DNA from 4 places in the Clostridioides sp. LIBA-7602 genome. Region 1 is predicted to be linked to each of the others. Evidence: riboswitches for the same ligand, from Rfam matches in the RefSeq annotation. Region 1 holds a riboswitch; each other region holds the start of a gene.
The links. A riboswitch is a leader RNA that binds a small molecule or an ion and turns the genes downstream of it on or off. The one in region 1 is predicted to bind lysine.
Positions count from the first base shown of each region.

Region 2: it holds a riboswitch for lysine, as region 1 does, so the genes downstream of both, ACTG45_RS08620 (Na+/H+ antiporter NhaC family protein) here and ACTG45_RS16795 (YfcC family protein) in region 1, are expected to answer to the same signal.
Region 3: it holds a riboswitch for lysine, as region 1 does, so the genes downstream of both, ACTG45_RS11250 (aspartate kinase) here and ACTG45_RS16795 (YfcC family protein) in region 1, are expected to answer to the same signal.
Region 4: it holds a riboswitch for lysine, as region 1 does, so the genes downstream of both, ACTG45_RS17570 (aspartate-semialdehyde dehydrogenase) here and ACTG45_RS16795 (YfcC family protein) in region 1, are expected to answer to the same signal.

Region 1 covers NZ_CP196991.1:3,590,726-3,599,782, reverse strand. The annotation lists gene ACTG45_RS16815 (ABC transporter permease) at 1-238, shown strand, start outside; gene ACTG45_RS16810 (ABC transporter ATP-binding protein) at 253-1,203, shown strand; gene ACTG45_RS16805 (ABC transporter ATP-binding protein) at 1,187-1,951, shown strand; gene ACTG45_RS16800 (class I SAM-dependent methyltransferase) at 2,078-2,896, shown strand; lysine riboswitch at 3,018-3,197, shown strand; gene ACTG45_RS16795 (YfcC family protein) at 3,345-4,736, shown strand; gene ACTG45_RS16790 (M20 family metallopeptidase) at 4,750-5,937, shown strand; gene ACTG45_RS16785 (glycerate kinase family protein) at 6,219-7,358, shown strand; gene ACTG45_RS16780 (BglG family transcription antiterminator) at 7,511-9,057, opposite strand, start outside.
Region 2 covers NZ_CP196991.1:1,807,005-1,810,851, reverse strand. The annotation lists tRNA gene ACTG45_RS08625 (tRNA-Leu) at 428-508, opposite strand; gene ACTG45_RS08620 (Na+/H+ antiporter NhaC family protein) at 618-2,348, opposite strand; lysine riboswitch at 2,485-2,661, opposite strand; gene lplA (lipoate--protein ligase) at 2,921-3,847, shown strand, end outside.
Region 3 covers NZ_CP196991.1:2,310,469-2,319,525, forward strand. The annotation lists gene ACTG45_RS11235 (AI-2E family transporter) at 1-385, shown strand, start outside; gene ACTG45_RS11240 (outer membrane protein assembly factor BamD) at 531-1,187, opposite strand; gene lysA (diaminopimelate decarboxylase) at 1,392-2,684, opposite strand; gene ACTG45_RS11250 (aspartate kinase) at 2,702-3,895, opposite strand; lysine riboswitch at 3,977-4,145, opposite strand; gene ACTG45_RS11255 (hypothetical protein) at 4,257-4,874, opposite strand; gene ACTG45_RS11260 (hypothetical protein) at 5,045-6,745, opposite strand; gene ACTG45_RS11265 (hypothetical protein) at 7,053-7,616, opposite strand; gene ACTG45_RS11270 (hypothetical protein) at 7,777-8,490, opposite strand; gene ACTG45_RS11275 (glutamine--tRNA ligase/YqeY domain fusion protein) at 8,783-9,057, shown strand, end outside.
Region 4 covers NZ_CP196991.1:3,772,372-3,781,428, forward strand. The annotation lists gene ACTG45_RS17555 (N-acetyldiaminopimelate deacetylase) at 1-846, opposite strand, end outside; gene ACTG45_RS17560 (L-serine ammonia-lyase) at 1,052-2,245, opposite strand; gene dapA (4-hydroxy-tetrahydrodipicolinate synthase) at 2,568-3,449, shown strand; lysine riboswitch at 3,527-3,700, shown strand; gene ACTG45_RS17570 (aspartate-semialdehyde dehydrogenase) at 3,878-4,879, shown strand; gene dapA (4-hydroxy-tetrahydrodipicolinate synthase) at 4,996-5,883, shown strand; gene dapB (4-hydroxy-tetrahydrodipicolinate reductase) at 5,950-6,699, shown strand; gene dapD (2,3,4,5-tetrahydropyridine-2,6-dicarboxylate N-acetyltransferase) at 6,889-7,605, shown strand; gene ACTG45_RS17590 (SPFH domain-containing protein) at 7,850-8,839, opposite strand.

The DNA of each region.
Region 1 (9,057 bases):
AGGGAAGAGTGTACTTTCTATGGCATCGCTAAGTTTTTTAGGATTAGGGATACAACCTCCACAGGCAGATTGGGGAGTTATGATAAATGATGCTAAAACACATTTTAGAAGTTATCCTAATTTGTTGCTGGCACCAGGCTTTAGCATATTATTATTGTGTTGTAGTATAAATTTAGTTGGTGATGCGCTAAGGGATATGTTTGATGAAAAAATCAACTCTTTAAGTCAATATCTTTAGAAGGAATCAAAAATATGAGCAGAGATATAAATATAAAAGATTTAAAAATTTATTTTAATACTAAAGAAGGAAAAGTGAGAGCTGTAGACGAAGTATCTGTAACTTTTCAAAGTGGTAAAATTACAGGAATTATTGGAGAAACTGGTAGTGGAAAATCAGTACTAGGATTGGGAATTTTAAACCTTGTATCCAATAATTCAATTGTCTCAGGTAGCATTTTATATGAAGACAAAGATTTATTAAAACTTAAGGAAAAAGAACTCAGAGAAATTAGAGGAAAAAAGATAGCATTAATACCACAAAATCCGTCGAGTTCTTTTAATCCAATGTTAAAGATAGGAAGTCATATTAATGAACTTTTCTATTATCATGCAAAAGAAAAAAAGAGCTCATGTAAGAGTAAGAGCTTAGATATATTAAGAAAATTTTCATTTTCAAATACTGATTTAATTTACAATTCTTATGGTTTCCAACTAAGTGGAGGAATGAGCCAAAGAGTATTGGCAGCTATAGGGACAGCACTAAACCCAAACTGGATAATTGCAGATGAACCAACTAAAGGGCTAGATGCAATAATAAGAAAACAAGTATACGAGGTATTTTGTGATTTAAGAAGTAATATGGGTGTTAGCATGATACTTATAACTCATGATTTAATGTTAGCCAAAAAACTTTGTGATGAAGTTATGGTTATGTATGCAGGGAAAATCATAGAAAGGGGTTCTAAAGATAGTGTATTTAATAACCCTTTACATCCTTATACAAAAGGTCTAATTGATTCACAGCCAAATAAAAAATTAATGCCTATTGATGGGATAGCACCAAGTCTAACAAACTTACCAAAAGGATGTAGATTTTTTCCAAGATGTAAAGTTGCAAAAAAATCATGTTCTGATTATGAGCCAGTGCTATTTGATGTAAATGGCTCAAAGGTGAGGTGTTTTATTTATGATAAAAGTTTGTAATCTTTATAAGGAGTTTAGGAGCGGAATAATTAATAAGAAAATAGTTAAGGCAGTAGATGATGTATCATTTGAAATAGAAGAAGGAAAAACCTTGGGTCTTGTAGGAGAAAGCGGATGTGGAAAATCAACTTTATCAAGGCTTATTTTAAGACTTGTTAAATCTGATGGAGGTAAAATTTATTTTAATGGTAGAAATATAAGTAATTATAATTTTTCTCAGATGAGGAATTTAAGAAAAGAGATGCAAGTAATATTTCAACATCCAGATTCAGCTCTAAGCCCTAAGAAAACTATATATGATAGCCTTGTAGAACCATTAAAGATTCATAAAATCTATGAGAAGAATAAATCAACAGAATATATAAAGGAATATTTAAGTTTTGTTGGAATCAGCGAGGAAATCTTAACTAGATACCCATATCAAGTCAGTGGAGGACAAATACAAAGAGTTGCTTTAGCCAGAGTCCTTTTATTAAAGCCTAAATTTATAATATTGGATGAGCCTACATCAATGTTAGATGTATCTGTACAAGCTCAAGTTGTACAAGTTCTGAAAAAAGCTCAAAAACAATTTAATATAACCTATTTATTTATATCTCATGATATAGACTTAGTAAAGGAATTTAGTGATGAAATTGCAGTTATGTTAAATGGTAAGATAGTTGAAATTATAGGTTCCAAAGAATTATATAAAAGTGCAAAGCATACTTACACTAAAGAGCTTATTGAGAATTTTATTAATTTTTAGAGCAGAGTAATCAATTATTTAGTTAAGCACTTAATTAATATAGCATTAATTTAGTAAAAGTGGTTTACTTTGATTATGGAAAATGATAAGTCTCAACCTTAACATTTTTAGAAAGGAAGATTAATCATGTATTATAAAGATATAGATTTCGAAAAAAAATGGCATGAGTATATTGAAAATAAAGAAGGATATGCAAAGGAAAGAGCATTTGATGATGAGGTGGAAAGACTATTTTTTAAAAAATTATCTCATAAGTATGATGATAATCCAACACTTTATGATTATTCAAAAGAAGTATTTGATTTTATTGATAAATTAATAGATGAAGGAAAAAATCTTATAGAAATTGGTGCAGGTACAGGTAAATTTACTATACCACTTTCTAAAAAATGCAAGGTCGTAACTGCTAATGATTTTTCAAGGGATATGCTTGATGTACTTGGACAAAAGATTAGGGAACATAATATAACTAATATAAACACAGTACAAGGTAAGTGGGAAGATGTCAATATTGAGTGCAGTGACTACATTTTATCTGTGAATTCACTTTATAGAATTTGGAATATTAAAGATGCCTTGAATAAAATGAATAAGTTGGCTAAAGAAAAAGTAATTATAGTAAGGACTATTCAAAAGCCATTATTCAATGACTTGTATATTGATTTAGGGGAGAAAGATAGAACCTGCCCAGATTATATATATATTCCAAATATACTACATTCTTTGAATATATGTGCAGACACAAAGTTTATTGATGTAGAAAATGAAATTGAATTTGATAGCATAGAAGATATACATCTTAAAATGGAAACTGAATTAAATAAAAAGATTAATTTTGGTGAAGTGGTAGATAAATATATAGATAATATAGAAAAAAGAGAAGATAAATATATTTTTAAACATAAAACTAAAGTTATAATTATATACTGGAATAGTATAAATTAAACTTGTCAATGTCATTAAATGTAAGTATTATTATATTGAAAATATTTACAATCTCGACATATTATGCTACAATTATTTACAATAAATAAAATTTAATAAGCATTACCTCATCTAATAAAAAGATTGAGGTAGAGGTTGCATTTACTAAGATTAATATTGAAGAGGTCGGAAACCAATGAAGCAATATAAAAGGAGTAAGTGCCGAAGTGCTAGTGTCCAAAGCTAGTGCTGGGACTGTATTTAATAAGTACAGTACTGTCATCAAAATCAGCCCGAATTTTGATGGAGAGCTATCTTAGATAAGATAAAGGGAAGATGTAGGTATGTTGTATTTAGCACATTTAGCTCAACATGTATCCATGTTGAGCTTTTTTACATCTATGCAAAATAGGATAGAAAAGGGATGCAATAATAAAATATTTTAATTTAAAAAGTGGGGAGATTACAAATGAGCAGTTTAAAAAAGAAGAGGTTTAGTATGCCACAGACACTTACTATAATATTCTTATTAATAGTGGTAATGGCAGTTCTTACTTGGATAGTACCAAGTGGAAATTTTGAAAGGGTAGATATAGATGGAAGGTCAGTTGTTGTAGCTGGAACTTATGAAAAAGCACCATCAAATCCACAAGGTGTTACTGATGTATTTTCAGCTCCTATAAAGGGATTTATAGATGCAGCTGAAGTAGTTGGATTTGTTTTGATAGTTGGAGGAGCTTTTGGAATAGTTAACAAAACAGGTGCAATAGAAGCCATTATAGCACACACTGTAAATAAAATGAAGAAGTTTCAATTTTTAATAATACCTATATCAATGATTTTGTTTGGTCTTGGTGGTACAACTTTTGGAATGAGTGAAGAAACATTACCTTTTTATATGATATTTATTCCACTTATGACCAGCATGGGATATGATTCATTAACTGCGGTGGCAACAGTGTTTATAGGAGCAACAGCTGGATTTGGAGCGGCAACTACTAATCCTTTCTCTGTAGGAATAGCACAGGCATTGTCACAAATAACACCAGGTTCTGGAATAGAGTTTAGAGTTGTTATGTTTATAATATATATGGCTATATCCATAGGATTTGTTATGATGTATGCCAATAGAGTTAAAAAAGACCCTAAAAAGTCTTTAGTACACGATATATCACTAAATCAAGAATCAATGACTAATACTGATACAAACATAAAAGAATTTACAAAAAGAGAAGCCATGGTAATAGCAATTTTCGTAATAGGTATGGCAATTATGATATTTGGAGTTTTAAGGTTAGGATGGTATATAACTGAGATTGCAATGATATTTACAGCAATAGGTATAATATCAGGAATAGCGTCAGGGCTTAAACAAGATGAAATAGTTAATTCATTTATAAGTGGAGCAGGAGATTTAATGACAGCTGGGTTATGTATAGCATTTGCACGTGGAATCGTAATAATAGCAGAAAATGGATTTATAATAGATACAATTTTAAATTCTGCAGCAAATTTATTAAATGGACTACCAAAAACTATATTTATAAATTTAACTTTCTTGATAGAAGGTTTAATAGCATTTTTAATACCATCAGCATCAGGACTTGCATCACTTACAATACCTGTACTTGCACCACTTGGAGACTTAGTTGATGTATCTAGACAAATGATAGTTACAGCTTATCAATTTGGTATAGGTGTAACTAACCTAATAACACCTACATCAGGTGTTTTAATGGGAGCACTAGCAGTAGCTAATATTCCTTGGTCAAAGTGGGTTAGATTCGTAGTTCCTCTAATGGTAGTATTAACAATTCTTGTAATGGTATTCTTGACAATAGGATTATATCTAGGATTCTAATAGGAGGTAAGTTATGATAGAGAGTGTAAAGAAAAGAGCTTATGAGATAGAGGATGAACTTGGAAAAGAAATTGAAGAAGTATGTGATTTTATATTCAATAACCCAGAACTAGGCGAAGAAGAATATATATCATCAAAGTACTTAGTAGAGAAAATGAAGGAATATGGATTTGATACAACTTATCCGTACTGCAATATGGATACTGCTTTTAGAGCAGAATTAGGAGATAGTGATGGTCCTACTATAGCATTTTTAGCTGAGTATGATGCACTTCCTGGATATGGAGAAGATAAAGAGCCAGGTCATGCTTGTGGACACAACTGGATTGCGGCATCTACACTAGGAGCCTGTATAGTATTAAGTAAGTTAAAAGAACATTTTAAAGGAAAAATTGTATTAATAGGGACACCAGCTGAAGAAACAACAGGAGGAAAATGTGACTTAGTTAAAGCAGGAGCTTTTGACGATGTTGATGTAAGCTATCAGATGCATATAGAAGCGTTCAATAATATAAACTGCAAGGCTTTGGCAATAGATTCATTAGAGTTTAGTTTTGAAGGGGTATCAGCACATGCAGCTAGTCATCCTCATATGGGAGTTAATGCATTGGATGCAGTGCAACTTACTTTTGCTGGAATAAACGCTTTAAGACAACATGTAAAATCAGATGTTAGAATACATGGTATAGTTTCAAATGGAGGAGAAGCCCCAAATATAGTTCCAGAAAAAGCAGCTTGTAAGTTTTTTGTAAGAGCTGCTGAAAGAAGTTATTTAGATGAAGTAACTAAAAAAGTTATAAACTGTGCAAAAGGAGCAGAGTTAATGACAGGAGCTAAACTTTCTTATAGATATTTTGAAAATTCTTTTGACAATATAATAAACAATAAAGTACTTCAAAGGATAACAAAAAACAATTTAATCGAAGCAGGTATAACAGATATACTAGAAGGGAAAGATGGGCCAGTAGGTTCTACAGATATAGGTAATGTAAGTCAAGTTTGTCCTACTATGTATACAGAAATAGCTTTAGATATAAATCCAATGGTATATGTTCATGAAAAAGAGTTTCTAAATTATGCAAATTCTGAGGAAGCTTATGATAAACTTCATAAATCAGTAAAGGCAATGGTGGGCTGTGCATTGGAGATTTATCTGGAAGATGGGCTACTTGATGAGATTAAGAAAAATCACTTAAATTAATTTAAATTGAAAATAAAACAAAGAGGTATTACCTAAAAATTGGTAATACCTTTTTTATATGATGGAAGTGAAGGCTTGCTATAACCAATTTGGGTGTATAAAGAGAAACATGTATGATAATAATTACGTAAATAGTTCTACAAACGAAAATCTATTTAATATATATTTGTATTTTTACAAAATAAAAATAAGATAAATAGTATATGTTATATACAAAGAAAGATGTAGGGTATAAAATAAAAATGAAATTATTCTTATAATAAAATAAGGAGTAGATAAATATGAAAATATTAATCTCTATAGATTCCTTGAAAGGAAGCTTATCTTCAATAGAGGCAGCGAATGCAATAAAAAAAGGAATATTAAAAGTTAAAAAAGATGCAGAAGTAAAGATATTACCACTTGCAGATGGTGGAGAAGGAACAGTAGATGCTTTAGTTCAAGGAATGAATGGTGAAAAAGAAATCATAGAAGTTACTGGTCCAATAGTTAAAAAAGTAAATGCAACATATGGATTATTAAAAGAGACAAATACAGCAATAATAGAAATAGCTCAAGCATCAGGACTGACATTGGTTCCAATTGAACTTAGAAATCCTTTATACACTACAACTTATGGTGTTGGAGAAATAATAAAGGAAGCAATAAATAAGGGATGTAGAAACTTTATAGTAGGTTTAGGAGGAAGTGCCACCAATGATGCTGGAGTAGGTATGCTTCAAGCCTTAGGATTTGAGTTTTATGATGAAAATAACAAACTAGTAGGATTAGGTGGAAAAGTTTTAAATGAAATAAGACATATAAAAATAGATAATAGATTAAAAGTACTAGATGAATGTAATTTTAAAATAGCTTGTGATGTAAACAATTCACTGTTTGGGAAAAATGGAGCTGTACATATATATGGCTCTCAAAAAGGTGCAACAGCAGAAATAATTGAAGAGTTAGATAATGGGCTTAGAAACTTTGCTAATGTAGTCAAAAATGATTTAGACAAAGATATAGCAAATGTGGAAGGGGTAGGAGCAGCAGGAGGGCTGGGTTTTGCGTTTTTAGCATTTTTAAATTCAAAGTTAGAATCTGGAATAAAAATAATATTAGAAGAGATTAAATTAGAGGAAGAGTTAAAAGGTGTAGACTTTGTTATAACTGGAGAAGGTAGATTGGATAATCAAACTGCTATGGGAAAGGCACCAATAGGAGTTGCAAAATTAGCTAAAAAATATGGTGCAAAAGTAATAGGCTTAGCTGGAGCGACAACAGAAGATGCAGTTAAGTGTAATGAAGAGGGGATAGATGCTTATTTTTCTATAGTAAATAGGGCTATGACAATAGAAGAAGCAATGGATAAAGAAACTGCCATTGATAATATGACTGCCACAACAATACAAATATTTAATCTTATAACTAGTGTACAATAACTATGAAATAAGTAATAAAAATAAGATATATTAATTAAAGAAGAAAGCTATTACGAAAAAAAAGCTATCACGTAGAAATTTAGACTTTTAGTGTAATAGCTTTTTTATTTTGTATTAATAGTTTTAACAATATATATTGTAAATACATGCATTTAGATATTCTGAATAAGATAAGCTATTCTATTCATAAAACTACTATAGCTATCTGCTTTAGTAAGTTCTTTAACATTACTCCACTCAGACAGTATTTCAATAAGGCTTTCGAATATGTAATTGAATTTTTCTTTTTCATTTTCATTTATGGGTATCATGGCTATAATTTGTACTTTTTCCTCACCCCATTTAACTGGTTTATCATTGACAATTAAACAGACACCAGTTTTTAAAGCATCCATTTTCATGCTATGAGGAATTGCTACATTGTTATTAAAAGCAGTTGAAGACATGTTTTCTCTTATAAGAACATCATCTACATAAGTAGTTTTAACATATTTATTTTTGTGAAGAATATTTCCCATAAATTTTATATAATCTTTAGCGCTATCTAAATATATATTTTTCATAAATAAAGACTCACTAAAGTACATTTCTAAATGATTTTGTACAGTAAGTATGTTTTTTCTATCTTTGATTTGAATAAATTTACTTTGGATATTATCATAATCTTTTCTATTTGGATAAGGATTTATATATACAAAAGGTATGGGGCATCTATTACTAATTGGTAAGGTAGTGATGACCATGTCTACTTTGCTATCAAAGTCTAGTTTATGAATATCTGAAAAAATTTGAATAACTTCTATAGATTCATTAAATCTTTTTTCAAGGTCTCTTACTATTCTTAGTTGTAAATCATAGTAATTTGGAGTAATTAATGCACAAAGAACTTTATCTTCTAGTAGTTTTTGTCTATCAAAAAATGAGCCTACATGTAGAGATATATAAGATATTTCATCTTCATCTATTTCTATGTTTTCTAAAATTTGAATCTGATTACAAATATAAACAGATATATCATATATCAGAGGATAGGAATCTTTTAACTTCTGAGGTATTTGATTTCTCAAAATTTGATTATTCTTAGCCCTACTGATTAAATTTTTTACATGAAGAGTAAATTTAACAACAAATTCATCATCAGATAAATCTATAAAGTATAAATCATACACATTTTTAATTATTTTTTTAGTTAGATTAATAAAATGTTCATTTATATAATTTGATAAAGATTTAGTATCCATTTTATGATAGTTTAAAACTGTGGTTTTGTTTGTTAACTGAAATACTAAATAGTATAACTCTGTACTAGTTAAAGTTATGTTGTACTCTGATTCTAAAAAATTTGATATATCTTTTGCAATATTTATATCTATATTATTGTCTATATAGTTTACTACTTCAACAGACTCTATGTAGTTATTCTTTTTTATTCTATCTATAGTTATCATTAGATGAAGAAGTATATTATTTATAGCGTACTCATTTATAAATAAATTGTATTTTTTTAATATATATATTATGTTTTCTTTTAGTTTAGTTAGATTATATTCTTGATATATTTTTTGTACATCAAATAAACTTAAAAAATCACTTCCTGTTTCTTTAAATATTATGGAACTCATTAATTTACGTTTTTCAGATTCATTTCCAATCAGTTTCAATAAAAATCTTGATTGTTTTATCTTTAAATTATAACTTC
Region 2 (3,847 bases), 1.8 Mb from region 1:
AGTTATATTGTAATTTACTATATTATGTTAAAGATATATTCATACACACAATAGAATCGTTTGCAATTTTATCTTTGTGAAAAATAAGATTTTGAAATAGAGCATTTTTAAATAAAATTAAACTTATTAAACAGATATATTTTTTATAAGTTTATAAAAAACAGATTATATTGTGACTTTAAATTGTTTCTTAGAAATACGTTATTATAGATTTTATATTCTTAACAAATGTCTTAAAATTTATATGTAAACACATTTTCAGACAACAAAAAAAGCACTTAATGTGCTTTTGTATATTTATTAGAAAATATCTTTAGAAATATATTCATATTGTATTTTGGTTTATTTCTCAAAAAATAAAAACGGGATAGCCCACTCCGAAAGCCAGCAACCCCAGTTTTTTTCAGCACAACTAAGCACTGTAGAGTGCGGATGAAGGGAGTCGAACCCCCACGCCAATGGCGCTAGATCCTAAGTCTAGTGCGTCTGCCAATTCCGCCACATCCGCTTATCACTCTTTTATTTTACTATATTTCCCTATTATTTTCAATAACTTTTTAAAATTATCTAAAAACTAACAAAACAATGATAATAAAAGGCTAAATTTATTTATATCCTTATTCTGCAAGTTCTATCTCTGCTTCATCAACTTTCTTACCAATTATTTGAATACCAACAAATACAGCAGCTATAGCTACTGGTAATACTATATATATTGGCAATCCTAATCCAGCTGGTATATATCCAAATACAATAGTGATTACTGCTGTAAATATAGCATATGGCATTTGAGTATTAACATGGTCTATATGATTACAACCAGCTCCCATCGAAGAAAGTATTGTTGTATCTGAAATCGGAGAACAGTGGTCTCCAAATATTGCACCTGTTAAGACTGCACTTGTACTCACTATTACATAAGACATATCAGGATTTAATGAGTAAGCTAGTGGTATTGCTAGTGGCATAAGTATACCCATTGTTCCATAAGCTGTTCCAGTAGCAAAAGATATTATTGCTCCTAAACCAAATATTAAACTTGGCAATAAGAATGGAGGTAGTGAACCCGATAATAAGTGTATCAAAAATTTAGCTGTACCTAATTCTTTTATTACTGAACTTAATGACCATGCAAGTATTAATATTACACCAGTTATTACTAAACTTTTCATTCCATCTATCCAAACATCAATTGCTTCTGACACTGTAAAAATCTTCTTAACTACAGCCATTATAATAGCAACTAAACTTGCAACAAGTGCAGATTGGAATAATGCTCTAGATGCATCAGATGCACTAAATGCTTCTTTTATTGCTCCAAAAGAATATGGTGAATTTGTAAATAGTTGTATTAGAGCTTTATCTTCACCACCCATTATAGACGTATATCCACTATAATAGAATGATGCCAAAGCAACTATTATTAATGTTCCTATTGGGATTATAGCATTCCACACACTCAATTTCACTCCATTTTTTGGTGCTAAATCATCTAATTCTTCTACACCTTCATCAAGGTCTGTACCAACTTTTCTACTTCTAGATTTTATCTCAGCCTTTCTCATTGGCCCAAATTCTTTTAATAATAATGCTGATATTACAATAAACGCTAATATTAATATATTATAAAATCTAAATGGTATTGTATTTAAAAATATACCAAATGCATCAACATCCACACTTATACTTTCAAAAGCATCATGTATTAAACCAACTTCAAGACCTATCCATGTAGATATTATGGCTAATCCAGCAACTGGTGCTGCTGTAGCATCTATTATAAAGGCTAATTTTTCTCTTGATATTTTCATTTTATCTGCAACAGGTCTCATCATAGGACCTACTATTAATGAATTAGCATAATCATCAAAGAATACTAAAAGACCCAAAAACCATGTTATAAGTTGTGTACCTTTTGCTGATTTCGCTCTTTTGGCAAGTGCTTCAGCTATCGCCTTAGCTCCTCCCATTTTAGCAACAAGATTTATTACTCCTCCAATTGCTAGAACTTGTAGTATTATTCCTGCATTCCATGGGTCTGATAACGATACCAAAGCTCTGTCCACTAAATCTAAAAATGATTGTATAAGTGTGGCAAACACATTTATACCACTAGCTTTAATTATAAAACTACCAGAAAGAATTCCTATAAGTAAGGAAATTATTACGTTTTTAGTTATAAATGCAAGTATTATAGCAACTAATGGTGGTATTAAAGTTAAAATTCCAAATTTTTCTGCATTAGCTAGTGCAATAGTGTCTATATCTTCCTCCGCAAAAACCATTACTGTTGACATTATGAACATAATTGTCGTCAGAAAAATAATATTAATTTTTTTATTTCTCATATAAATCTCCCTCTCTTTTTAGTTTTGTGAATTGTACAGGGTATTTGATAAAACTAAAAAAGCCTTAAGTGCTAAACACTCAAGGCTTAAAAATTACAATACATCAACAATATTAAAATAAGTATAATATAATTCCTTAAATGATAGCTCACCACAAATAAACCTGTGACAGTTGTACATATTTTCTATGTACCCCCAGCAATATAATCTTAAAGCATCGATTATAAAACTTCGGCAATATCTCCTTTCCTAATAAATCTCTGTGCTTAACTCATTATTAGTACTGATAGATTATTGCGCCTCTACCCTTCTATTCACTTTTATTAAGTATATTTTGAGTATATATTATTTATTTAAACTTTGCAAGGTGGTTTTTAAAAATCCTTTTTATTTTTTACATGAAATTCCATTTTATTCTGATTTTGTTTAATGGACACTTCTATTAACACACGATTATCTTCTTGTTTAAAACTTCTAATTTAAAGGACTTTTCAAGTTATTGTCGAATTATAAAATTAATTGTACTAAGACCAACAAAAAAATTTTATCAATTATATGGAGGAATTACTTTAATGTTATTAATTTACAATGAAAAGACAAACCCTTACTTCAATTTAGCAATGGAAGAGTATCTTCTTAAAAATCTTGACGAAGACTTATTTATTTTATGGAGGAATGAACCTTCTATAATTGTTGGAAAAAATCAAAATACACTTTCTGAAATAAATTTAGAATATATAAAAGAAAATTCTATACCTGTCGTTAGGAGACAATCTGGTGGTGGAGCTGTATTTCACGATTTAGGAAATATAAATTTTACATTCATAGCTTGCAATAATAATAGCTTTAGTGATTTCAGAAGATTCACTCAACCAATAATAGACTTGCTTAAAACATTAGATGTCAACGCTGAATTTTCTGGAAGAAATGACCTTCTTATAGATGGTAAGAAATTTTCTGGAAATGCCCAGTACAACTACAAAAACAAGGTAATGCACCATGGTACGTTGTTATTTTCATCTGAGATAAACGACCTTTCAAAAGCTTTAAAAGTAAAGCCTATAAAATTTGAAGGAAAGGGAATAAAATCTGTAAAATCTCGTGTAACTAATATAAGTGAACATCTAAAATCTAAAATGGATATACTGGAATTTAAAGATGCAATCATGGATTATTTATCTAAAACTAATATTGATAATACTAATTATTGTTTAAGTAAGTATGACATAGAACAAATAGAAAAACTTACTAAATTAAAATATGAAACTTGGGATTGGAACTTTGGTAATTCACCAAAATATACTCTTTCAAATGAGTTAAAATATTCTGGTGGAAATGTTGAGTTTAATCTAAATGTTGATAAAGGCATAATAACAACTATAAAATTTTTTGGAGATTTTTTTGGAAAACGTGATGTTTCATTTGTGGAAGACAAACTTGTTGGCACAAAGCATGAAGAAAATGCTTTAAGAAATGTTTTAAATTCAATTGAAATAAAT
Region 3 (9,057 bases), 1.3 Mb from region 1:
TGGTATAATTGCATTCTTAGGATTTCAATTTGTTATTCGAATAGAAAATGCTTTATTTTTGGCTTCAATAATATTCTTAGGTAATATAATACCATATTTTGGTCCTTTCATTGGTGCAATACCTCCAATAGCTATGACAATCTTATATAGCCCACAAAAAACTATATGGGTTGTTATATTTATATTTATATTACAACAATTAGATGGAAACTTTATAGAACCAAAAGTTATGGGTAATCAAGTTGGAATAGGTGCTATATGGGTAATTTCTGCAATTTTAATAGGTCAATCTTTATTTGGTTTTATAGGTGTTTTCCTTTCAGTACCAATAGCAGCTGTTGTAAAAACTTATGTTGATAAATATATAGACAATCGATTACAATAACTTATACTTATTGCACGCTTAATTTTTAATTGCAAATTAACTCCTTTCTATTATTTTAAAAAAATTAACTCTTAGCAAATTATGTTTGCTAAGAGTTAATTTTTTATAATACATATTTTGTTAATTACATATATGTATTTTATCTTTATTGATTATTTGAGTTTTGAGAATTTCCACCACTATCTGAGCCCCCACTAGTCTCTGGAGAAGGTGGTGTTGGTGTTGGATTATTATTTGGTTTTTCTTGATTCTGAGAAGAACCATTATTATTATCAGATTTATCATCATCTGATTTTTTATTGTCATTTTTAGAACTAGATTTATTACTTTTATTATTTCTACTGTAAGAAGTTTTCCTTGCATCAGATTCTACTCTATATCTATCTTCTCCTGCTGTATCTTTTGCCTTTTTCTTTCTTTGCTCTTCTGCTTCATTTTGCTCTTTTTCTAACTTCGTTAATTCCTCTTTCTTTTTGGTTGCTTCTTCTTTAATAACAGATGAACCATTTTTTATTTTCTCTATAAGCTTAAGTTCCTTAATTGCATCCTCGTAATTTTTTACTTCTTCAAACTCAATCATATTTGACATTCTCATAGCTTGCATGTACATAGCCCTTGCATTCTCATTAGTATTGTCTTCTTCTAATGCAGAGGACAATGATTCCATAGCTTTTTTATAGTCATGTTTTTCTAAGTATGTTTTTCCTTGCTCAGTTAAATTTATTTCATCTTTATTATTAAATGAACATCCTACAAGAAATATAGATAATATCGATATTAATAAAATTACTCTTCCTCTCATTAAACCCCTCCTTGTTATATACTTTAAATTTTATCATAATTAGGAAGTTTTTAAAATATTTTATATTTATTACAAGAAATTTGTTAGTAAAATGAAAAATAAGTAGATATGCTATGTATAACTACAACAAACTAAAAATTAATTTAGAGCTATATACACCTTAGCAAATCTACTTAAAATAAACTTTAATATTTAATTTTTATTCTATATTTCTAAAGACAATAAGTCTTCATAACTTTGTCTCTTACATATTATCTTGTCATTTCCATCAAATACTGAGACTACCGCCGCTCTTGGTATCTTATTATAATTCGAAGACATTGAATATCCATATGCACCTGTTGATGTTGTTATAAGTATGTCTCCACTTTTAATATCCATTATATCTATATCTCCAATCAATATATCTCCACTCTCGCAACATTTTCCAGCTATTGTTACATGATTCATAGTCTCATGGTTAATTTTATTTACAATACTACATTCATAACTAGCTTGATACAGAGAAGGTCTTACATTGTCTGTCATACCTCCATCCACACTTACATACACTCTAACATCTTTTATATCTTTTATTGAGCCTACTGTATACAATGTACTTCCTGCATTTGCAACTATTGATCTACCTGGCTCTATTACCAGTATAGGCATTTCTATTCCAAGCTCTTTACATGAACTTTCTGCTTTAGTGATTATAGTCTCACAGAATTCTTTTATAGTTTTAGGCTTATCTTCTTTACTATAATAAACTCCTACACCTCCACCTAAGTCAATTTCTGTTAATTGTATATTGAATTTTTCTTTTATTTCTTTTACCAAGTTCATCATTATATCTACTGTATCTATGTATGGCTCTACATCAAATATTTGCGAACCTATATGAGCATGAAGACCCACAAGTTTGATATTTTTGTATTCACTTAATTTTTCTATAGCTCTAAACAAATCTCCATTTACTAAGGCAAATCCAAATTTAGAATCTATCTGACCAGTTTTTATATAATCATGTGTATGAGCTTCTATGCCAGGTGTTATTCTAAAATATATCTCTTGAGTCTTACCTTTTTCTTCACATAGTGTTTCAATCAAGTCTAATTCATAAAAATTATCTACTACAAATTTACCTACACCTAAATCTAATCCCATATTTATTTCTTCTTTAGTCTTATTATTTCCATGGAAGAAAACTTTTTCCATAGGAAAGTTTGACTTATAAGCTGTATATAATTCACCTCCTGAAACTACATCTAGGCACATTTGTTCTTCATTTATAAGGTTACACATGTAAAGAGGTAAAAAAGCCTTACCTGCATAAGCAACCTTATTTTTTCCATCTTTTGCTTTAAAATATTCTACATATTCTCTACAGTTTTGTCTTACTAAAGCTTCATCAAATACATAAAGTGGAGTTTGATATTTTTTACTAAGTTCTAAACAACTCACTCCTCCAATATATAATTCATTATCATTTACGGTCATAGTTCCATGAAGTTTCATAATATCCTCCCCAAATTTTATATATTAAATACTTCTGCTATTTTCTCTATAGCTACTTGCTTATCATCAGAATTTATAGCACAAGTTATACGAATTTCTGATGTAGTTATAAGTTTTATCATTATACCATTTTCATTAAATATCTTAAATACTTTAGCAGCAACTCCAGAAGTATTTTTCATACCAAGACCTACTAAAGAAAATTTAGTGATATTATTATCAATTACTACATGTTCTTCATCTGTATATTTAGATACTATCTTTTTACATTCACCTAGTTCTTCTTTTGGAACTGTAAATGATACACTTATCTTATCTAAAATAGGTGCAGTTTGACTTATCATATCTACACTTATTCCAATAGTTGCTATATCTTCAAATAAACTAGATATATTTTCTGCTTTAAAATCTTTTATTGTTATAGAACTATCATCATCACTAGTAGCTAATCCTGTTATTACTTTATCCTCTAATTTCATGTCTTTTCCCCCTCTTATATATGTTCCTTTTACTGTACCACATGTACGTCCAACATAAATTTCAACACCATATTTTTGTGCAAGTTCTATACTTCTTGAGTGCATTACTTGTGCCCCTAAACTTGCTAATTCAAGCATTTCTTCATATTCAATCTCATCAAGTTTACTAGCTTTTGAATATTTTCTTGGGTCTGTAAAATAGATTCCATCAACATCTGTATATATCTCACATTTTCCATTTAATTTGACTGCAAGAGCTACAGCAGATGTATCTGAACCACCTCTTCCAAGAGTAGTTACATCACCATCTTCATTGATTCCTTGAAATCCAGTTACTATTACGACATTTCCTTCATCTAAACTATTTTTAATTCTATTTACATTTATATCATCAATTTGAGACTTTCCATGAAGACCACTTGTTTTTATATTTAATTGATAAGCATTATAACTTACAGCCTTACATCCAAGTGCATTTAATGCTATTGATAATAAAGAAGCTGAAATCATTTCTCCAGTAGACATCAATGCATCCAATTCTCTTTTACTAGGTTCATTACTCAATTCTTTAGCCAATTTTATATATTCATCAGTAGATTTACCCATGGCAGATACAACTATCACCATTTGTGGATTTTCTTTTCTTCGTTCTATTATATTTTCTGCAATTGATTTTATTTTATCAGTATCTGCTACTGAACTTCCACCATATTTTTGAACAATTATACTCATGCTTTTTCCCCCTCAAGTTAAATTTTGATAAATAAAAACGCCCAAAGGTATACTTTGGACGTGTAAATCTCATAGACCAAGTAACCTTGTAGCTCACCACTTTAAAAGTGACAGCCTTATACATATTATGCATAAGTCCAGAAAATCCGTCCGTCAACAAATTTTCTTCGGCTATAGACCCTTTCATCAATCATCAACACTTACCAGCTCTTATTGAATACTATTGAATATAGCTACCTCTACCCTAGGCTCATTATTTTTTAATTAATTTATTAATATAGTTTTATCACATTCTATATAATATTGCAACAATTATTTTACAAAATGTGGCAAATCCATAGTCTTCTTTTTTAAAATTAGCTTATATACAATTAAATAGTTTATTTAACCCTAAATCTATAAAATTTATGCTATACTCATTATCGTATCTCTCTAAGTCATTTAATTCAGATAGATTATCTGGCGTAACTACCAAAACGTTTGGCACTTTAAAAAATGGAATTGTAGATTTATCTATCTTTCTAGAAAGATTTTCATATTTAGAAATATCTATTTCATTATCTAAATCAACATCTACTAAAACTTGTTTTATATTACCAAATTGGTCTGTATATTCAATAAATAAATCATATTTCATATCATCCACACTAACATTTCGGTAGAATCTTTTTACATCACAACCTGCAGTATTGATTCTAACAACTAATTCTGACCCTACTAGAGCCTTTATTAAATCATCTCCCTTAAAAAGTTTACTACCATTTAAATAGTATACATATGAGAGGTCTTTATAATTATAATAATCCACATCACAAGGATATTTTTTTAATGTATACTCACTACACATTTTTCTCAAAGTTTTTTTAAAGTTTTTTTTATTATATCTCTTTTGGTCTCCATAAATCTTTCTAAATTGAGCTTCTGTAACACATCTAACCCTGCTAATTAAAAGCAATATCTCTTTTTCCATATTTGTCATAGTACATTCTCCTTGAAGTATTATTTGCAAAGTTGTACTAATATTATATTAATTTTATGACATTAAATTTACAAAGAATTGAAATAAAATAGCTAGTTTTTATAAAAATAAATTTTATAAAAACTAGCTATTAACATATTAAATACTATTTTCAGACTTTTTAAGTTAAACTATACATTCTCTTGATTTCCAGAATCTTGAGAGTTTGTATTTTCGTCAGTTCCTGTTCCCTCTTTTGCTTTTTTGTCTTCAAAGTTTGCAATATTTAGGTTATCAAATTCTGACATTTCAATTACACCAGATGCTTCTTTTGAATACGATATTTTAACTTTATCTCCAACTTGAGTCAATGGCAATTCACTAGACACTTTTGAAGTGGCCTTGAATATTATTTCTTTATTTGAATCTAAAGTTACATAATAATTAGTATTTCCGCCTCGTACATCTGGGCTTATTCTCGTTACTGTACCTTCTATGACTTCGTCTTTTAAGTCATTATCAAGTTTTAAATCATTTCCCTTAGACTCTAATGAATCTTTATAGTTTCTTAATGCTTCGTTTTTATCTTCACCTATACCAAGCACATTATAATCTTCAACAGATACAAATGCAACTCTTTTTACAAGACCAGCCTTATCTTTTAATGATGATACATATGTTGGCTGACCTAATATATTATACATTACAGGGAATGTTGCTTCATAATTTTTTTCTTGAACATTACCCTCAGCTGATTTCATCGCAGCTGTCTCAGTAGCTCCTGGTTGTTTATATAATCTAGCTTCTTTTGTTCTAGAGTCAACTAACATAAATCCAATTGTAGATTCATCTCCACCAGAAGATGTTATACCTGTATACCAATAAGACCTATTATCATTTCCATAAACTAGTGATGTTCCTTCTGTTGGTACTAATACTCCTTTTTCTGATATAACAGAATTTAAAAATCCATTAACATAAACACCCCAGTCTTTAATCTGGTCTGTTATAAATTCTTGTGGCTGGATTCTATCTACCCATTTAGGTGTATTCTTAACATTATAAACATTTATTTTTCCAGTTTCTGCGTCAACAGTGGCTATTCCTGTAGCATTTGCTCCTCCATAACCAATTTTATGCTCATATAAACTTACAACCCAATAAGGCTTCCCTTCATCATTTATTTCAAGGGTAAAATCTGTCATACCGACATTTACAATACCATGTATATATAAATGTCTTTGTAAATCTTGATGTAAGTAAGCTTCTGGTTGGTATACTATCTTTATTGGCTTTCCATCTATTTCTTGAACTAATTGAACATCTTGAGGATTACTTGCGGATACTTTTACATAACCACTTGTACCACTTAAAGATGTCACCCATTTAATTATGTCTCTATGAACAAGAGGTGCTACCCAGTACAACTCTCCATCCACATTTTGTATATGGAATTTTCCTAATTTTGACACACTACCTATAGCTGGAACTTCTCCAAGCTTTTTATCACCCAATTTCATGGCCATATCTTCATCTACAAGACGAATGTCATTTACACTAACAGGACTAATATCATCAGTAAATTTACTTTCAGTCACTTTTCCTAATAGTTCTTTATATGCCTTTGCATGAAACACAGGTGTAGAGGCTATAAAAGGTACAACTACAATATACACAAGTAAAGCTATTGCTATTGAAAAATTATATTTGGCAAGTTTAGATGTTCTTTCATTTCTATCCAACATCATATCCAATATTCCTGCCACAACAAAGAAAATTATTCCTACTGAAAATAAAGATGTGAAATCTAATCTAAGTACAGGTAATTTAATAAATGCATAAATTACTACAATTATTAGTGCAACTCCATATGTTTTAAGATATCGTTTCATTTAATACTCCTCTCTACAAAATGTTATTATTACTATTATATCCATATATTTACAAAAAATAAATATTTATCATATTTATTTATATGTTAAGATATCTTTATACATTTATATATCTATTTTATTTAATTATATCTAATCTATATACCCCAAAAATACTATAAAAATGCAAATAATCACAGAAACTTAAAAACTGAAGAAAGTGTTTTAACTAAGATTTACGAATTCTTAATCCTCTCGAAGTTAAACTACTATCTTCAGCCTAATTATCTAGCAATAGTTTTTATATGATAAACTCTAAAATAAATTTTTAGATGTTTGCAATTTTTGATACATAAGAATGTTGTCTAGAATTATATTCTGATAATAAACCTTCATATTCCAAGGTTAGACCAGATAAATTATAAAAATCATTTGGAGTTACTTCAAATGCTTGTTTATTTAAAATGTCTATCTCACTTTTTTCTAACATATCAGCAACAAAGTTTGAACATACATATTTATATTCAGATTGTCTATAAATATTCATTGGCAAATATATCAGTGCCATTATATCATAATAGTAATCTTCTCTATAATCACTAATTAATTTTATATTTCTAAATAGACTTTCATATTGTAAATTATCTACTTCTAATGAATATACTCTACACACAGTATTTTTTCTTATAGCATATAATCCTTGATTTATATTTTCTTCAACAAATCCACCAATAAACGGATTTCTTGGATTTAATCTCCCAAAAGAATACATTGGCTTTAAATTTTCATTTAGTGATATTGACACATGTGTATACAGTTTTTTACTTATATTCCTTATTAAGTAAGATAATAAAGTTCCTGTATATGTTGTTACAATATAGACTTTATTCATCATTTCCCCCCAATCTAGTAACTAAATAATATTACATACTTATAACTTAATATCATAAAATATTCTAACATAATAAATGTTATTTTACAAATTTTGATTTTAAAGTACTTCAATATTATATAAAATATAATAAAAATATAAATATAAGTTTTCTATATTTTTAACCAACAGCTGTTTTCTTTAAATTAATTAAATGATTTAGTATATCTTGAGCCTTTCCAGAATCTTTCAAATACCCTAATGCCCCATTTATTTGTGATTTCAAATCTATTTCTACTTCCATATCTAAGTCAATATTTCCTTTTTTTATAGATATATTTTTAAGAGTCACTGGATAAAGATAACTTTTTTCTAAAGTAATCTTATTTCCATTAACTTCAAATGGAACTTTTTTATTATAGTTACTTAATATTTTTTCTAACATCTTATCACTTATCTTGAATCTACCAAGTTTCACATTTTCAAGACTCACAATTAGATTTTCTCCTTTTAAAGTAGGTCTTAACTCAAGCTCATATTGGCTATTTATTAATCCAAGTACCTTATATGGTCCTGCTACTTTTATTTTTCCATCTTTCATTTCAACAAAATTATTTTCAAGCTCTTTAATCCCATGCTTTTGCATTAATGTATATATTAAATTTCTAAACTCATCCTCTGAAACAGACACTTTTCCAACCATTCTAAGTGGATTTTTTACTACCTCCATGGAATTTATATATGAACCTTTTGACAAGTATTCTTCATCTATAATTTCATTATTTTGTGAACTAACATCATATCTCTCTTTTGGTGTCAAGATGTATACAACAATACCTATAAACACTAAAGCAATAACAAGCAAACTCAATAAAATTTTTGCAACCTTTCCCATAATCGTCTCCTTTACAAATCTGTCAACAGATTTAAAATAAATTTAGATAACTAACTTCACATAATATTCTTAACAATATACATATTATAATACAGTCTTTTGAGGATTAATTCAACAAATCTCATTTTTTGTAAATAAACTGTAAAAAACATAAATTTAGTATAAAAGTTAATATTTTGCATAATACTCTTAATTACACCTTTATTTTTTTCTAATCTTGGATTAAAATTAATATTATGCAATACAGTGTAGTGTACTGTATTATAAGCAAATTAAATAGGAGGTATAAAATATGTCAAATGAAACGAACTCATCTAACTTTATAAAAAATATTATTATAAATGACCTAGAAACAGGAAAACATGACAGTATAATAACTCGTTTTCCACCTGAGCCAAATGGATATTTACATATTGGTCATGCAAAAAGTATATGTCTTAATTTTGGATTAGCTAAGGAATTTAACGGAAAAGCTAATTTAAGATTTGATGATACAAATCCATTAAAAGAAGATGTTGAATATGTAGAATCTATAAAAGAAGATGTTAAGTGGTTGGGATTTGATTG
Region 4 (9,057 bases), 180 kb from region 1:
AATATAATCGTCTATGATATTTATATTAACCTTACAGTTATAAGCTACTTCAAACCCTCTAGCAAGTTCTCTAACTCTAAGTTTCATTTTCTCATACACTTCTGGGCTGAAACATCTCATAGTACCTTCCATCTTTATGTTCTCAGCTATTATATTTCTTCTAGCCCCACCTTCAATTCTACCAATAGTCAACACTGCATTGTCTATTGGACTTATATTTCTTGATACTATAGTTTGAAGTGAACTTATAAAGTTTGAAGCTACTACTATCCCATCAATCCCATTTTGTGGCATAGCACCGTGCCCACTTTTAGACACTATTTCTATGTCAATATCTCCTATTTGAGCCATAAAGTATCCTTCTCTTGTACCAACATAACCTTCAGGTAACTCTGGATATATATGAAGCCCATATATTTCATCAACATTATATTTTCTAAGCACACCTTCATTTATTAAAGCTTTTGCTCCCCCTGGCCCTTCTTCTGCTGGTTGGAATATGAATACTATATTATCATTTAGCTCTTCTTTATTGTCATTTAAATACTCAATTAACCCAAGTAATATAGTAGCATGTCCATCATGACCACATAAATGTTTTACACCCTCTTCGCTATGAAGCCCATCTATATCAGCTCTAAAAGCTATATCTTTTTTAGGTCTTTTACCTTCTATTATACCTACTATACCTGTTTCTAAATAAACTTCATATTTAATTCCCAATTTGTCAAGATAATCTCTTATGTACTTTGAAGTCTTATATTCTTTTCTTCCAATTTCTGCGATTGGGTTTAATGCCTTTCTATGTTTATAAAGTTGCTCTTGTAAATATGATGCCTCTCTCATGTAATCTCCTCCAAATTCTAATTTATTAAAAAATATTTCTATATCTCTCATAATTAAAATATTATATAACAAACTATACTAATTAAAAGTAAAAAATTAAATTTAATATAAAAATATTTTGCATTATTAAATAATTCACCATTAATAATAATTCCCCTGTTTCATAAATCAAAACAGGGGAATTATTAGTTAAAAATTTTATTTTTTAGCAAGAGAAGAAATGTTTAGCAAGTCCACCCTTAGCAGTTTCTTTATACTTATCCATCATGTCTATACCAGTTTCTTTCATTGTTTCAACAACTTGGTCTAAGGAGACAGAATGTGAGCCATCAGTTAATAATGCATAATTAGCTGCATCGTAAGCTCTTTGAGCTGCCATTGCATTTCTTTCTATACATGGAATTTGAACGTATCCATATACAGGGTCACAAGTCATTCCTAGATGATGCTCAAGTGCTATTTCTGCTGCATATTCAATGTGGTCTATAGTCCCACCTTTTAAGTATGCTACTGCCGCTGCTGCCATAGAACAAGCTGCACCAACCTCACCTTGACACCCTACCTCTGCTCCAGATATTGATGCATTAGTTTTTATTATATTTCCTATTATCCCAGCTACAAGTAGAGCTTCGATTATTTTTTCGTCATCATACTTATAAAAATCTTGCATTGCAAAGAATATTCCTGGAATTACACCAGCAGAACCACAAGTTGGTGCTGTAACTATTATATTACCAGAAGCATTTTGCTCTGACGCTGCCAGTGCATATGCGTATACAAGCGTTGAGAAATTCTTATCTTTTTGGTATGCATTATAAAATGTACTTGCTCTTCTTTTTAATAATAGTTTACCTGGTATTATCTCATCTGTGCTTAGTCCATCATCAATAGATTTTCTCATAGCATCTTTTATAGTTGTTATATAATCTTTTATGTCTTTTGGTTCACATTCCAACACAAAATCTACTAAAGTCTTATTATTTTCCTTACACCATTTTACTATTTCATCCATAGTATCTAGGTGATATATACTGTTACTTTTGCTATTTCTCTGACCTTCTTCTGCTATAGTTCCTCCACCTACAGAGTATACAGTCCATTCAGCTGTTACATTTCCTTCTTTATCTAAAGCTTCAAACTTCATTCCATTTGGGTGAAAATCTTTTATAATATCTTCTTCCCAAACAATTTCAACTTTTTTAGGTGCTATAGTTTTTTCAATTATATAGTCAGTTAAGTGACCTTTTCCTGTAGCTGCCAAACTACCATATAATATTGCTCTAAAACTTTCTGCATCTGGGTTTTCATTTTTAAATCTTTCTGCTGCTCTTTGTGGCCCCATAGTATGAGAACTTGAAGGCCCACTTCCTATTTTAAAAAGTTCCTTTAAAGTATCCATATTATTCCTCCTAAATTTTCCGTATTATTACTTATTATTAGATTTTACGCACATATTTATTATAACCTAAATATATTAATTATTAGTTATTAAATTCGCATAAAATTTATTTTTTATTTCCATTTTGGTATATTTTATTAAATTAATATGCATATTTTGAGAATAAAACATTTATTTCAAATTTTTGTAATATTAATATAATATAAATATCTTATTTAAACAGTTAAGATATTAACTATACCTATTAAAATTAATTAATTTGTACTATAATTATTATTGTACTTAAAAAATTAAATTTAGATAAAAAAGGAGATTTGATTATATGTTATTTAAAGGTTCTGCTGTTGCTTTAGTTACCCCATTTACAGAGGATAATAATGTCAACTTTGAAAAATTAGGTGAATTAATCGAATACCACATTGAGAATGACACAGATGCACTAGTTGTTTGTGGAACAACAGGTGAGGCAACTACTATGAGTGAATCTGAAATTTTTGCTGTAATAAAATATACAGTTGAAAAAGTTAACAAAAGAATACCTGTTATAGCAGGTACTGGTTCAAACAATACTATGTTGTCTGTTCATATGAGTCAAGAAGCTGAAAAATTAGGAGTGGATGGTCTTTTAATAATAACTCCTTACTATAATAAGACTAATGAAAAAGGTCTTAAACTTCACTTTGAAACAATAGCAAATAGCGTTAAGTTACCAATTATTTTATATAATGTACCTGGAAGAACTAAAGTAAATATAAAGCCATCTGTTGTGGCTGAACTTGCTAAGATAGATAATATAGTTGCTGTTAAAGAAGCAAGTGGAGATTTAGCTCAAGTTGCAGAAATAGCTAAATTAGTACCTAAAGACTTTGCTATATACTCCGGTAACGATGATACTATCTTACCACTATTATCATTAGGTGGAAGTGGTGTTATCTCTGTACTTGCTAACATATGTCCTAAAGAAACACATGATTTAGTAACTAAATTCTTTGAAGGTGATATTGAAGGCTCAAAAAAATTACAACTTGATATGGATGCTTTAATTGCTGCCTTATTTATAGAAGTAAATCCAGTGCCAGTTAAAACTGCCATGAATATTTTAGGTTTTAATGTTGGAGATTTAAGACTTCCTCTAGCTGAAATGGAAGAAACTAATCTAAATGTATTAAAACAAGAAATGACAAATTTTGGATTTAAATTTTAGCAATATTTATATAAATAAGTTGATTTTTTCTTAAATATGTATTATTATTAGAATAATCAAATTTTAATATCCTATTAACCTAGGGTAGAGGTAGCTGTAACTAAGAGTATCCAATAGTAGCTGGCAGGCGTTAATGATTGGAAAAAGGATTTACAGCCGAAGAAAATATTTCTTGCAATTATATTTTCTGGGATTACACATAACATGTGTAATACTGTCACTTATATTATGAGTGATGAGCTACAGGGTTTACTTTGAGTGATAAATTAGACGTACAAAGTATACCTTTGTACGTTTTTTGTATATAATTAAAGTTGTTAATATAATATTAAAGTTTTTGGATATATAAAAATATTAACATATCTTACTTGTATAACTAAAATCAAATAAAATAATGTTTTAATAATTTAAAATTGGGGTGAATTTATATGAAAAAAGTAAATGTAGCGATAGTTGGTGCTACTGGAATGGTAGGTAGAACATTTTTAAAAGTATTAGAAGAAAGAAATTTTCCAATAGAAAATCTATTTTTATTCTCATCTTCTAAATCAGCTGGTTCTAAAGTAGTATTTGGTGGTAAAGAATATATAGTAGAAGAATTGAAGGAAACTTCATTTACTGATAGAGGTATACAAATAGCATTATTCTCTGCTGGAGGAAGTATTAGTGAAAAGTATGCTCCAATAGCAGCATCAAATGGAATCTTAGTAGTAGATAACTCTAGTCACTGGAGAATGGACCCAGATGTGCCTTTAGTAGTTCCTGAGGTAAATCCAGAAGCAATAAAAGAACACAAAGGCATAATAGCTAATCCTAACTGCTCTACTATACAAGCTATGGTTCCTCTTAAAGCACTTGATGATAAGTACAAAATTAAGAGAGTAGTATACTCTACTTACCAAGCTGTATCTGGTTCTGGTGTTAAAGGAGTTGAGGATTTAGAGCAAGGAATGAATGGTAATCCTACTGGATTCTACCCTCATCAAATCTCTTACAATTGTCTTCCTCATATAGATTCATTTACTGAAAATGGATATACTAAGGAAGAAATGAAAATGGTAAATGAAACTATGAAAATACTTGATAACTATGACTTAAAAATAACTGCAACTACTGTAAGGGTTCCAGTAAGAAATGGTCACAGTGAATCTATAAATGTTGAATTTAACAATCCATTTGAGTTAGAAGATTTGGTAAAAACACTTGAAGAAGCTCCAGGTGTTGTAGTAGTTGATAATCCTGCTAAGAATGAATATCCAACTGCTGTAGAATTTGACAATAGAGATGAAGTATTTGTTGGAAGAATAAGAAGAGACTTTAGTGTTGATAATGGTGTAAATCTTTGGGTTGTTGCTGATAATATAAGAAAAGGTGCTGCAACTAATGCAATTCAAATAGCTGAAATGGCTTTATCATACGATTTAGTATAATATGCAAAATTGTATAAATATATAATTTTGTAAAATATTAATAATAACACAAAAACAAGCATTAGAAGTAACTGTAATATAAAACACAAAAATAAAAAAGAGGGGATTGATTTTATATGATATTTAAAGGTTCTGCTGTTGCTCTAGTTACACCATTTACAAAGGATAACAAAGTTGATTTTGACAAATTAGGCGAATTGGTTGAATACCAAATAGCTAATGGTACTGATGCTATAGTATCTTGTGGTACTACTGGTGAAGCTAATACTATGACTGATGAAGAACAACTTGCTACTATTAAGTATGTTGTAGAAAAAGTTAATAAAAGAGTTCCTGTTATAGCTGGAAGTGGTTCTAATGATACTATGCACTCAGTTAATCTAAGCCAAGAAGCTGAAAAATTAGGAGTAGATGCTCTATTAATCATAACTCCTTATTACAATAAAGCTAATAAGGCTGGACTTAAACGTCATTTTGAAACAATAGCTAACAGTGTCAAACTTCCAATTATACTTTACAATGTCCCTGGAAGAACTTGTGTAAATATAAGCCCTAGCCTTATAGTTGAACTTGCTAAAATAGATAATATAGTTGCTGTAAAAGAAGCTAGTGGAGACCTAGGACAGGTTGCAGAAATAGCTAGCTTAGTACCAGATGACTTTGCTATCTACTCTGGTAACGATGATACTATACTTCCTTTATTGTCTTTAGGAGGTCAAGGAGTTATATCAGTACTTGCTAATGTTTGCCCTCAAGAAACTCACGATTTAGTAGCTAAATTCTTTGAAGGCGATATAGAAGGTTCTAGAAAATTACAACTTGGTATGGATGCTCTAATCGCAGCTTTATTTATAGAAGTAAATCCTATACCAGTTAAGACTGCAATGAATTTATTAGGATTCAATGTTGGAGATTTAAGATTACCTCTAGCAGAAATGGACCCAGCAAATTTAGAAGTATTAAAGAAAGAATTAGTTAACTTTGGACTAAAAGTTAATGCATAGTAAAAATTGATGCATGGTAAAAAATAAGTTTGGTCAAAAGTTAGCCCTTAATCATAGGAGGAAATTATGTTAAAAGTTATAGCAACTGGTTATGATGGAAAAATGGGTAAGATTTTAGCCGATACTATAAGAGAAGATAGTGAATTAGAGTTGGTTTGTGTTTCAGCTAGAGGTATGGATAGCTGTGAAGGTGACCTTAAAATCTATGAAGATATGAGCACTATAGTTGAAAAAGTTGACGTAGTTATAGATTTTTCTCATCACTCTAATTTAGATAATATCTTATCTTATGTTTTAAAAACTAAGACACCTTTAGTAATCGCTACTACTGGATATAATGATGAAGAAATGAACAAAATACATGAAGCGGCTAAAGTTATTCCTGTATTCCAATCATATAATATGTCTCTTGGTGTAAATGTATTAGTAAAATTGGTTAAAGATGCAGCTAAATTATTAGAAGGATTTGATATAGAAATAATAGAAAAACATCACAACAGAAAAGTAGATGCCCCAAGTGGCACAGCTGTTATGATTGCTAACGCTATAAAAGAGGTTTTACCAAACGTTGAAAATAATTATGGTAGATATGGTCGTAGTGCGAAAAGACAAACAAATGAAGTTGGTATTCATGCTATAAGAGGTGGAAACATTGTTGGTGAACATGATGCTCTGTTTGCTGGAGATAATGAAGTACTTACAATAAGCCATCAAGCCCAATCTCGTGGTATCTTTGCAAGTGGTTCTATAGCTGCTGCTAAATATTTAGTTAAACAAAAACCAGGATTTTATAATATGGACAGCATGTTAGGATAATAACAATAATATAATGAGGATACACAGTATAACTCAAATATATACAATAGATAAATTTATTTGATACTATGCTTATATAATAAAAAATCTGTAAAATAAAATGTAAATAATGAAAAGTAAGTATATACTAAAATTGATAAATAAGTATATAATAAAAGAAATATAATGAAATACAAGGAGAATTAACAAATGGTAAATTTAAACGATGCTTATGAAATAGCAAGATATATAAAAGAAGTTAAAAAGAAAACACCTGTTAAGGTATATGTAAATACTAACTCTTTACATTTCCAATCAACTGATAAATTTAAAGTATTTGGATGCAATGGTTCTTATATATTTATAGGTGACTATGAAGATATAATGGAAGTATTAGATAAACATGGTAAAGATATAATAGATACTCATGTAGAATACGATAGAAGAAATTCTGCTATTCCTCTAAAAAATACTTTAAGTGAACATGCAAGAATTGAGCCAGGTGCAATAATAAGAGACATGGTTACTATAGAAAAAAATGCTGTTGTAATGATGGGAGCTGTTATAAATATAGGAGCTGTTATTGGTGAAGGTTCTATGGTAGATATGAATGCTGTTATTGGAGCTAGAGGTACTCTTGGTAAAAATGTTCATCTAGGTGCTGGAGCTGTTGTCGCTGGTGTTTTAGAACCACCTTCTGCTACTCCTGTTATAGTTGAAGATGATGTTTTAATAGGAGCTAATGCAGTTATTCTTGAAGGTGTTAGAATCGGTAAAGGTGCTGTTGTTGCAGCTGGTGCTATTGTAACTACTGACGTAGAAGCTGGTGCTGTTGTTGCTGGTTCTCCTGCTAAAGTTATAAAAATGAAAGATGAAAAAACGGCTGACAAGACTAAACTTATGGATGACCTTAGAAATTTAGACTAATTAAATAAGTAATGTATAATCAAAAGGGGTGTCTCAACATGAATTTAATTCATTAGAGACACCCTCTTTTTATAATATTTAATTTATTCAATATAGTTTCTTATTTTTATTCTTGTTTATCCTTATCAAATCCGACTGCTTATTTCCACTATGTTTATTTATTTTACTAAATCTGATTACTTATTTTTATTGTATTTTATTCATTCTTATTCAGCATTTTAAACTATCTTAACTTTACCTTAGATTAATACATCGAACCACTATTTACTACTGGTTGTGCATCTTTATTACCACAAAGAACCACCAATAGATTACTTACCATAGCTGCTTTACGTTCTTCATCTAAAGTTACAACATTATTTTCACTTAAATTAGTTAGTGCCATCTCTACCATACTCACAGCCCCTTCAACAATCTTTTTACGTGCTGCTATTATAGCCTCTGCCTGTTGACGTTGTAACATCGCTGCTGCAATCTCTGGTGCATAGGAAAGGTGAGTAATTCTCACTTCACAAACTTCAATTCCTGCAATATCAACTCTTGATTGTAATTCATCTTTTAATTTATCTGCTATTTCCTGACTACTACCACGAAGAGATTTTTCATCTCCATCTTCAGACACATCGTATGGGTAAAGTCTTGAAACATTACGAATAGTAGAATCACACTGAATAGATAAAAATGTATTATAATTATCCACATTAAACACAGCCTTAGTTGCATCTATAACTTTCCAAATTACAACAACTCCTATTATAATTGGATTCCCTAATAAATCATTAACTTTCTGTTTTTCATTATTAAGAGTCATCGTTTTTAAAGATACTTTTTTCCCTCTTGGATTAGATGATATATCTACTTTTTCATCAGAAGAAGATTTTGATACATTAATTCTCGATGATGTTGGATTTATTGCTGAACAAAATGGATTTACCCAATAATATCCTTCTTTTTTTATAGTTCCATAATAGTTACCAAACAAAACTAGAACTATAGCTTCTTTAGGATTAATCATTTTTAGACCAAAACATAGGATAAAGTCTACCAGTATAAATACAAGCCCTAAAATTAGCATAAGTGAGCCTATCCCAGCAAAACCATTATCAAGTTTTATTATTCCAAAAACCATGATGCCTATTGAAACTATTAAAAACAAGATAATCATTATCAAAGCCACTACTCCATTAAATGTTTTCGCTTCTTTCTCTTGATAAGTTTTTTCTTCTTTTAACATATCTATCACTCCCATATTCGTGTATTAAGTTAAGATATTTCTAATTTAATAATATCACTTTTAATGCCCTAAATGTTGAATTTAAAGTTAATACTCTAAATTTTCACCTATATATACCTTTAGTATTTTTAATATATCAATATTAATTTTTAAATGCCTTTTATGAAATATGAACTTATATTTAATATATATTAAATTTGAGTACACTTTTTTAAATA